Regions from separate parts of the Lysinibacillus sp. FSL M8-0216 genome, predicted to be linked through region 1. Evidence: predicted binding sites of a transcription regulator. Region 1 holds the regulator's gene; the other holds the start of a gene.

Region 1 (5,088 bases):
TATGGTTATTTATCGAATGGCGTGAAAATCATCCTTGCCTATTCATTATCGGTAGGATTGGCGATTATCGCTTATATTCTGGAACGTAGAAAAGTAGGCTCACCTGCTATTACGGTCTCATTATATGGTGGAGCATTCATTGTTGGGATATTAACGACTGCAGCTAGTGCCATTTTGTATGAAATCATCCATCTTACACCAGCACTTGGTATTACGGTTCTTTATATTGGCTATGGTATTGCCATAAGTTACTTAAAGAAAAATGAGGCATTAACTGTTTTTGTTGCTTTTACCTCGTTATTACTACCTTATTTATTAGAATATATGGACTTTAGTGCCGTCATTATTTTACTATTTGTTATCGTTTTATTTGCCATGCTGCAATTGGTTGTCCAACAGCACAAGCAAAAGCTTGCTCTTTATATTTCAACCTTTTTCTCAGTGCTAGCAATAGGTGTTGTAGCATTTATGAATCATGACAAGCAAGTTGTCTTTGCTTTTGGTTTACTTGCTATACTAGCAATCTTTTATGTAAGCTGGTGTCGATTATATAATGCACAATCTAAATGGAAACCTCTTCATATTGGTCTCCAATTTTCGTTAGGGTCATTTAGTTTATTGCTGATGAACCTGATCATACGTTCACTCGAATATGGAGAAGCGGTGCTACTTATTTTCATTGGTTTATTAATAGCATTAGCGTTTTATAGTCATCGTCAAAAATGGCAGGAAGTATTTGATAGTGCTATAACACTCGCATTTATTGCCGTATGTAATACGCTACTTATTATGAATATCCCTGATAAAGTGGATGATTTACTATATCCATTGATCGCTTTTGCAGGTGTAATGATGAGCTTACGATTACGTGCCAGTATGATGAAGGTAGTCACATCATTTTTCCTTGTGATTACATTATTGCTAAACTTCATTTTCCATGAACCGACACCATTTATTAGCTTTGAGCATTTAAGTCTGTTCATGCCAATTATTTATCTAGTAGTCATTTACTTGTATGCTAGACGCCCAAAAGAAACGTTATCACCTTTTGAGAAAGTCATGAAGGATTTATATGCCATAGATATTTTAGCAGTAATAGCCACAGGCTACTTCTTAGCATATATGAGCAAACTAGATTCAGCCTATTTCGCGGCAACAAATGGTATTCAGTATTTGATGTGTATTGCACTAGCTGCTTTGTTTGCAGGATCTCTGCTCGTGTCAGAGAAATTCAAAGGGCGTGCTTTAACACCTGTCCTTGGAGCATTCTTTATAGTATTATCTTTGATGATCAGCACAAAGCCTTCTATGATGGATAGCTTAAATATGATGACCAGATTAGTTTATATAGCAGTAATTATGGCGATTATTGTAGACGTTCTAGTAAAGGGCCGTATTTATCGGCTGTATGAAGAGCGAATGGGGAAATATGTAGACACTATTGTTAGCTCAGGTGTCGTACTCACAATGATCTCAATATGGGGGCTTGTTCATCAATTTACGTATAGTCATCTACTTGATTGGAAGCTAAGTATAGCTCTTACAACGATTACATTATTCCTCACAGCGAGCATTTCGCTATGGCTTAGTTCCACACAACATTTAAAAACGCTTCGTACTACAGGTTTTGTTATTTTAGTCATTGCGTTTATCAAGCTTATTTTCTTTGACTTATCAGCCCTTGATTTATTAATTAGAGCTGTTCTATTTATAACAATTGGTGGCATTGGCATGCTGTTGTCAGGTAGGTTGCTGAGGAAATAAATTGAAGAGATTCCAATGATTTTTGGAATCTCTTTTATATTGTGCTAAACTGATACTACTCTTACTCTACTCCCTCTTTCTTCGTACCGTATGACTTCAAACCTTTTATGAAATATTCTTCAAATACATCACTCATTTTCAATGTCCATTGTTTTGAATAACATTCGATACGTGGATTGCTGAGCAAGACTACAATAATTATATGAATAGGCGCATCATACTTATTGTATGGGCGCCTATTGGTTTAGGAGGACATAAATTTGGAAATGGCTTATACAATTATCATTTTTTTAGTTGGTCTAGTCTTTGGCTCTTTTTATAATGTAGTTGGCTTACGTGTGCCGCGGAAGGAGTCTCTTGTATATCCTTCCTCCCATTGTACGAGCTGTCAGAGACAATTGACGGCTCTTGATTTAGTGCCAGTATTGTCTTATCTGTTTTTAAGAGGAACATGTAGAGGCTGTGGCTTTAAAATTTCTTGGCTATATCCAGTGATAGAATTGTTAACTGGGGGTTTATTCGCCTTTGCTTATTTGGAGCTAAACTGGAGTTTAGAATTTATAGTAGCTTTATCGTTCATCTCATTGTTAGTCATTATAGTTGTTTCAGATTTTATCTATCTGTTAATTCCAGATAAGATTCTTTTATTCTTTTTGCCTTTTTTGGTCATAGGACGTGTACTGTCACCCTTAACACCTTGGTGGGACAGCCTAGTGGGTGCACTCGTTGGTTTTGGCATATTATACAGTATTGCGGTCTTATCGAAAGGTGGAATGGGAGGGGGCGATATTAAATTCTTCTTTTTAATTGGTCTCGTTCTCGGTACTATTCATACGTTGTTGACTTTATTTATTGCCGCTATCATAGGTATGATAATCGGAATAGTTGTCTTATTAAAGCATAAACAAGGAAGACAAACACATATTCCCTTTGGTCCATCTATTGCATTAGCCGCTACTATTGTTTATTTCTACGGAGATTCGTTCATCAATTGGTATTTAGGTTATTGGTAAGTGTTTAATCTTCAATGTTGTGGAGGGGAATCAAGTGAAGCCGATTATTGGAATTACAGCTTTTGTAGAAGATGATTTATCAGCTCATTTAAATGCTGCTTACAGCAAAAGTATTATTAAGGCGGGTGGTATCCCCCTTATTATTCCGTTAGGTGTGGAGGAAGATGCTGCTCAAATTTTAGCCCTTACGGATGGCTTAATGCTATCGGGAGGCTATGATGTACATCCTTTTCTATTTGGAGCGGAGCCTTCACCAAAGCTAGGTAAAATTCATCCAGCTAGAGATGCCGTGGAATTAGCATTAATTGAGGCTGCATTTGTACGGAAAATGCCTATTTTTGGCATTTGTCGGGGTATCCAAATATTAAATGTTGCATTAGGTGGGACGTTATATCAGGACATTGATAGTGACCATTATAGTACGAAGCTAATCAAACATATGCAACAAGCTGGTAGGTCAGTAGCAACGCATTATGTACAAATTATTGCGGAGAATTTATTAGCGACTATTCTGGAACAAGAGAAAATTGCCGTCAATTCTTTTCATCATCAGTCAGTGAATGTACTAGCGGAGAATTTAAAAGTTGCAGCGAAATCAAGTGATGGCATTATTGAAGCAGTGGTGCATGAAGAATTACCATTCTGTTTGGCTGTCCAATGGCACCCAGAGGAATTAGCTGTAGCGGGAGATCAGCATGCACAAAAGTTATTTGCAGCATTTGTTGAAGCGAGCTTGAAATTTAAAAAAGAAGCATAGAGAGATCATTGTAAAAAGAATCCAATAGTTAATGGATTCTTTTTTTTGCGTAAAAAAGAGGATATATGCTCAGTGAAGGAACACAATCCTCAAACCCTCATTTAATTAATGTACACGGCGGTAAAGACCAACAACTTGTCCCAAAATTGATACTTGATCGACGATAATCGGTTCCATTGATGAATTTTCAGGCTGTAAACGGAAATGGTTTTTTTCCTTAAAGAAGCGTTTTACAGTAGCTTCATCCTCAGCTGTCATGGCTACAACAATGTCTCCGTTAATGGCCGTTGACTTTTGCTTTACGATCACTAAGTCACCATCTAAAATTCCTGCTTCAATCATCGATTCACCCATAATTTCTAACATGAATAACTGATCCTCACTCGTGCCATATGTATCTGGCAGTGGGAAATACTCTTCAATATTTTCGATAGCTGTAATAGGAGAACCTGCTGTAACCTTCCCTACAAGTGGTACATGGATGACATGTTGCTTTTGGATGGATTCCTCAGGCTCAAGAATTTCAATAGCACGTGGCTTAGTTGGATCTCGACGAATAAAACCCTTTTGTTCTAATCGAGCCAAATGACCATGAACAGTTGAACTTGAAGCAAGTCCAACAGCTTCCCCGATTTCACGGACTGATGGCGGATACCCTTTAGCTCGTACCTCGTCTTTAATGAACGCTAAAATGTCCTCTTGTCTTTTCGATACTTTTTTCATGATTGCTCACCTCTTTTTTCTAATATCAATCTTCTTATTTGATAGTATAACAGAATGCGAACACGTATGCAAACATAGGTTCGAAAAGCGTTTGACAAAAACGTTTGTTCGCTTTATTATGAGAACATACATTCCGAACAAACATTCTAGAAATGAGGTTTTAATGATGACATGGCTAAAGAAAAATACACATATCACTATATTATTAGGTGCTTGTTTACTCTTCGCAAGTTACCTTTACATCACTGATCCGGGGGATGTTAATTACGCTGAAATTCAAATCGAACATGGGGATAGCTTGTGGTCGTTAGCAGAACAATACCGTGGTAAAATGAGTAAAGAAGATTGGATTAAGCTTGTCAAATCAGAAAATGAGTTAGCAGACATTAAAATCGTGGCAGGTAAATCTCTAGTCATTCCAGTTTTGAGTGATCAAGCCAGTCCCATCAAAACTATTGAAATTGCGAGAAACGAACAATGAAAAATAATCAAATGACGGCTGTTATCTATTGCCGAGTAAGTACTGAAAAAGAAACGCAAAGCTCCTCATTAGAGCGCCAACAAGAAGAATTAGTGCACTATGCTAAAGAACAAGGCTATGAAGTAAAGGGTGTTTTTAAAGATAAGCATAGCGGTTATGATGTTGAACGCGAAGGCTTACTTGAAATGCTTGATTTTATAAAAGAGAAGGAAATAAAAGCTCTTTTTGTACAAGATGAAACTCGTTTAGGTCGTGGAAATGCAAGAATGGCAGTATTGCATTTATTACAAAAATCAGCAACAGATGTTTATTCGATGCGTGATGCAGGACCAGTCCAATTAAACGAAATG
Region 2 (6,091 bases), 2.2 Mb from region 1:
GCCATGTGGTGTATGCACGATACCAAGACGTGCTCCTGTTTGTTTACATGTATGAAGTAATTCATAGCGAATTGCTGGTTGTGTCATAAAAATAAAAACCCTCTCTGATCTGAAGTAAAAACAGTACTCCGATTATTTCTTTTTTATTCTTTTGGTCGAATAAACATAGCATCACCAAAACTAAAGAAGCGATATTTTTCTTCTACAGCTTGCTGATAGGCACTTAAAATAGTTTCTCTAGTGGCTAGCGTACTCACTAGCATAACAAGTGTTGACTTTGGCAAATGGAAGTTTGTAATTAAACCATCCACCACAGAAAACGTATAGCCTGGATAGATGAAAATAGATGTCCAACCTTGCTCTGGTCGTACCTCACCACCATATTTAGAGCCAATTGTCTCTAATGTACGTGTGGAGGTTGTCCCAACAGCTATTACCTTACCGCCATTACGCTTTACACGATTAATCGTGTCTGCCGCTTCGTCCGTCACACTATAAAATTCGGCATGCATTTCATGGTTTTCAATGGAATCCACACTAACAGGACGGAATGTACCAAGTCCGACATGAAGAGTAATAAAGACAACCTCTACCCCTTTTGCCTTTACTTGTTCTAATAATTCTTCTGTAAAATGTAGACCCGCCGTTGGAGCAGCAGCTGAGCCACGTTCTTTCGCATAGACCGTTTGATAGCGATCTTTGTCTTCTAATTTTTCTCGAATATAAGGCGGTAATGGCATTTCACCAAGCTGCTCTAATATTTCATAAAAGATTCCATCGTAATGAAATTCAAATGTTCGTCCACCATGGTCAAGCTCACCTGTACAAGTAGCTGTCAGCAACCCATCTCCAAATGTGATAACTGTTCCTACTTTTACGCGTTTTGCTGGTTTTACAAGGGTTTCCCACTCGTCTGAACCTGCCAATTGCTTCAGTAATAATACCTCAATATGGGCGCCTGTCTCCTCTTTTACACCCATTAAGCGAGCCGGTAAGACCCTTGTATCATTTAACACAAGACAATCTCCCGCACGTAGCTCATCTAAGACATGTGCAAAATGGTGATGCTCAACTTCAATTGAGCCAGGTGTCACAACCATTAATCGACTAGCTGTACGATCTACTAATGGTGTTTGGGCAATAAGCTCCTCTGGTAATTCAAAATCAAAATCTTCTACACGCATGAAAAAAACTTCCTTCTTTATGTTTGTTGGGGATACTCATATCCAAAATGTTCGTAGGCTAAATGTGTCGCCACTCTTCCTCGTGGTGTGCGTTGAATAAGCCCAATTTGCATGAGATAGGGTTCATATACATCTTCTATCGTCACCCGTTCCTCACCAATTGATGCCGCAAGCGTATCTAAGCCTACAGGACCTCCTCGAAAGCGCTCAATCATGTTCGTGACAAGTTTATGGTCAATATGATCAAGCCCTCTTGGATCCACTTGTAACAGCTCTAAAGCTTGCTTTGCAAGACCCTCCGTTATCATACCATCTCCAAGCACCTGTGCATAATCACGTACTCGTTTCAATAGGCGATTGGCAATTCGAGGTGTACCACGAGAACGTCTCGCCATCTCCATTGCTGCTATTTGCTCAATTTCTACCTCAAATAAATGGGCACTGCGAGCAACAATTTCAGCAAGAGAAATATCATCATAGTACTCTAAGCGTAATAATACACCAAAGCGATCTCTCAGAGGGGCTGATAAGGCGCCAGCTCTTGTGGTAGCACCTACAAGGGTAAAGGGAGGTAAGTCAAGTCGTACAGAACGTGCTTCAGGACCTTTTCCCACCACAATATCTAAACAGAAGTCCTCCATTGCTGGATATAACACTTCTTCAATAGCACGAGGTAGTCGATGAATCTCATCAATAAATAAAACATCGCCAGGCTCTAGTGAGCTTAAAATCGCAGCTAAATCTCCTGGACGTTCAATTGCAGGACCACTTGTCATGCGCACATTGACACTCATCTCATTTGCTATAACAGCAGCCAATGTCGTTTTACCAAGCCCTGGTGGTCCATATAACAACACATGATCTAAACTTTCCTGCCGAAGTTTTGCTGCCTCAATGAAAATTTGTAAATTTTCCTTTACTTTATGCTGCCCTATGTATTGGGCTAACCTTTGTGGGCGTAAAGATAATTCAAACTGTTCATCATAGCCACTTGCCTCACTAGCCATCATACGTTCAGACATGCCTCTTCCCTCCTTTCCTTATTTTAATTTTAATAATAGTTGTAACGCTTGTTTCATAAAGGCATCTGTCGTTTCAAGCTTGTCGTTATCCTCAAGCTGCGGGCGAATTTTTTCGAGCTCCTTTTCAGAATAACCAAGTGCCATTAAAGCAAGTATCGCTTCTTCTAATTCGTGTTTATAAGCATTAACGCCAAACAATGGCAGTTCATCTTCTGTACTCGGCAGTTCAATTGTCTCTAATAAAGAGCCTAGCTTCCCTTTTAAATCTAATATCATCTGACGTGCGGTTTTTTTACCTACTCCAGGGAACTTCACTAAAAACGCTTCATCTTCCCGTTCAATCGCACTGATAACCTGCTGTGGGTTGCCAGTCGCTAAAATAGCTAGTGCCCCCTTTGGACCTATTCCAGATACTAAAATTAACTTACGAAACAGCTCACGTTGATCTAGATTCGGGAAACCGTAAAGCATTTGTGCGTCCTCTCGTACATGTAAATGAACATAAATTTGTTGTTCAAGCGCTGATGTTCGAAATGCAAACGGATTGGGTGTATTCAATTGCCAGCCAATCCCCTGTTGTTCTAGCACAATATATTCTGGTGTAATACGAGTAATTAGTCCTTTTAAATAATCATACATCTATATTCCCTCACAATCATCGTCTTCGATTATAGCATATAGCGAACGAATGCTCGACAGAAAGTAGTATCCAAAACGCTGTTCAAGACAAAAATGACCGCCAAATGACGGTCATTTCTTCACAAATCTATCAATATCGTACCACAGTTTTGGCCAATAGGTGAGGGCTCGTTTAGTAAATGGTACTAAATAATCTAAAAATACTAGTTGCTGATCAAGTGGCAAATCCACAGCAAAAAGCCATTCTCGCAACAGTTCATTCGGATATTTTAAACGATGAAGCTTTCTTTTATCAAGTCGTTTCAGCTCTGGTAACTCCGCAAAGACTTTAGCTAAATCATAATCGACTGCAGGTAGTACCCGATGCAACCATAAAATATATTCGTCATCGGCTTCTCCAAGATGCGCCAAATCAAAATCAATTAAACGCAATTGTCCGTCCGTGCACCATAAAAAATTATGATGTACAACATCCCCGTGCAATAGTGTAATTTCTTTTTCAGCTACATCCTCTAGGGCAATTAACTGCAGCGATTTATCACTATAATGCAAAATTTGGTCGATTTCTTCTTTCGTTAAGAAAGCCCGAAACTCATTTCTTCTGCTTTTAAAACGCATATGACGCATTTGCCATTTTAAAAGTTGTGAATAGGTATGCAAGCCAGGCAAGCGTTGCCAAGCGATTTTTTTATATGTGTCATGTAAAGCTATTAGTAGTTGAAGAGATTCCTTCCGATCCTTTTTATGAGCAAAATTGGCACCATGGCTTCCTTCTTGCCATTCTTGCACTATGAGCTGCTCATCATCACTCCGGACTAATGGTAGGATAAGGTTAGGTTCAATTCGACCTAGCTGGCGATGAATTGTTCTTACCTTCTCTGCAATCTCTAGTTGTTTTGCTCGTTTGACAAAATAAGTATTCGATCGATATCTATATTTCCAAATATTTGATTTTACCTCTTCGACAATATACGCTTTTTCACCATCGATAAGGCGTCATCCCGCCTGGGAAATAATGCGGTGACATCCAAGGTCCTACTGATGACGGGCACGGCGGTGGACAATGCGTTGGGCATGGTGGTGGTGGACAATGACATGGATCCATTTGCCATGCAGGCATTGGCATCGGCATCGGTTGTGATTGACAGCCACAAGGTTGTGCATCACAGCCACATGATTTGCCCATGCTCATTTCAGGCATCATATTAAATTGTGGCTGCATTTGTTGATTAGGCGTGTGGAAAAATGGTGATGTGGACTCCAAGAAGTCTTCCATCCCGCCCACTTTATTTTCTGGCATCTCAAAGGACATCGGCTGCTGCGGCATCATATACTGCTCGGCCTGTGGCTGCATTGGCATTGGCCACCACATTTGATGATGATAAATTGGTTGATGGCAGCTTGAGCAATGTGGTACAGCAGGCATATGTGGCATGATATGCATTGGCGGTGGTGCTGGCTGTGGCATTGGATGTGGCATTGGCTTCGCTACAGGTGGTGGTGGCGGTGGCGCTGGTTGTATTTGTACTGGTGGTGGTGTTGTGACTGTTTGCTCTATTTGTGGCATGACTAATTGTTGGTGCCAATTCATTTCTACAGGCTGTGGAACCCACATCGGTTGTTGTGGCATCTGCATTGGCATAGGCATTGGTATAGGTATTGGAATCATTTGTGGCTCTGGCATTGGCATTGGAGCTGGCGGTACAATTGGTGGTGGTGGAGGCATTGGCCTCTGTACCTCTTTTTTCGGAACTTCCTTAGGTGTCTCCTTATGCATTTGTGATTCCTTTTTTGGCATTTCTTTATGTGACTCTCTATGTGGCTCTTTGTTTATTTTTTCAGGCAAAATAATTTCCATGCCCGGGACAATATAATCTGGGTTGGCAAGATGGACATTGAGCCGCTTCAAATCTTCAAACGAAATGCCGTACTCTTTCGCAATCTTCCACAATGTGTCTCCCTTTTGAACAATATGAATACGCAATTTTTTCCTCCCTTCCTCTCTACGTATCATATGTTCAATGTTCCATTTGGATACAAAAATTTCAACAAGTTAGAAATGCTTCATGGTACACTAACCTATAGGGAATACTGTTTCCATTATTACGGGCAGAGGTGATCTCTTATGAAAAAAATGTTAGGCGAGGAACGCCGACTGCAGCTATTAGCGCAATTACAAAAAAGTAAAGCACCTATAACAGGGACAGACTTAGCTAAATTCGCCAATGTTTCTAGGCAAGTTATTGTCAATGATATGACTTTATTGAAGGCGAGAAACGAACCTATTATCGCTACGAGTCAGGGTTATCTTTATATGCATCAGGAGCAATTACAGCAAACTGTTGAACGCACATTACCATGCATACACACATCTGAGCAAACAGAAGATGAGCTAATGACGATTGTAGATTGTGGGGGAACCGTCAAAAATGTTATGGTTGAACATCCTATTTATGGCGAACTAACGGCCTCTATCATGGTGTCAAACCGTCATGAGGTAAAACAATTTATTGAACGAGTTAATGCCACTCAGGCTAATTATTTATCTGCACTAACAGGAGGCATTCATCTTCATGTCATTACAGCCCCCTCTGTGGAAGTATTAACATTAATTGAACAAGCCTTACACAAAAAGGGCTATTTGGTGACAGACCAATAAAAAAAGCACAGTATTTTCTCATACTGTGCTTTATTATTTCATTCGATGATGACTCGTTCCACTCCCCCAATCTATTAGGAGAGAAATCGTTGTCTTTGTGAGGGGGTAGGTAAAAGGCATTCCTTTTTGGTGCCAAATAAACGATAGCGGTGCTTCGCAAACCGTCTATATAACAAATTGCGAATAATTGGGGGTACCAGAATGAACAGATAATAGCAAGGCCAAACCTTCTCCAAATTTTTGGCTATTTTTAAAGCTGCCGTCGACTCAACATATACTTTCCCATCTTCAATGAGGATCACACTATCTATTTTTTCGGATATATTAAACTGTCGGAGTAATGCTTGACCGACATCACTTTGTAATGACGCAAATTGAAAATAACCTGCTTGATCATGTTTGATAATAAATTGAACGGTGCTATCACAAAAGTTACAGATACCATCAAATAAAATGATCCCACGCATTATATTTCCCCCTTAGAGCTATTATGCTTCGTCAGATGTAAGATACGTAAAGTATGTACCTAATGACTTTACTTTGCAACCTAGTGCAGCAAGTTCTTCCATTGCACCGCGCATCATTGG

The links. The regulator LexA, encoded in region 1, represses DNA repair genes until DNA is damaged. The targets are predictions, from matches to a motif close to CGAACATATGTTCG.
Region 2: a site for LexA is predicted at 2,888-2,901, ahead of ruvA (Holliday junction branch migration protein RuvA). Genes of this name have one in related genera too.

Annotation. Positions count from the first base shown of each region.
Region 1 is NZ_CP152007.1:1,247,886-1,252,973, forward strand. Features, by position in the region: gene MKX57_RS05800 (DUF2339 domain-containing protein) at 1-1,764, shown strand, start outside; gene MKX57_RS05805 (A24 family peptidase) at 2,025-2,777, shown strand; gene MKX57_RS05810 (gamma-glutamyl-gamma-aminobutyrate hydrolase family protein) at 2,812-3,534, shown strand; gene lexA (transcriptional repressor LexA) at 3,640-4,257, opposite strand; gene MKX57_RS05820 (LysM peptidoglycan-binding domain-containing protein) at 4,421-4,738, shown strand; gene MKX57_RS05825 (recombinase family protein) at 4,735-5,088, shown strand, end outside.
Region 2 is NZ_CP152007.1:3,409,555-3,415,645, forward strand. Features, by position in the region: gene tgt (tRNA guanosine(34) transglycosylase Tgt) at 1-87, opposite strand, end outside; gene queA (tRNA preQ1(34) S-adenosylmethionine ribosyltransferase-isomerase QueA) at 144-1,184, opposite strand; gene ruvB (Holliday junction branch migration DNA helicase RuvB) at 1,202-2,206, opposite strand; gene ruvA (Holliday junction branch migration protein RuvA) at 2,225-2,845, opposite strand; gene MKX57_RS16795 (phosphotransferase) at 2,957-3,835, opposite strand; gene MKX57_RS16800 (LysM domain-containing protein) at 3,825-4,829, opposite strand; gene MKX57_RS16805 (transcription repressor NadR) at 4,971-5,504, shown strand; gene MKX57_RS16810 (thiol-disulfide oxidoreductase DCC family protein) at 5,579-5,971, opposite strand; gene pheA (prephenate dehydratase) at 5,993-6,091, opposite strand, start outside.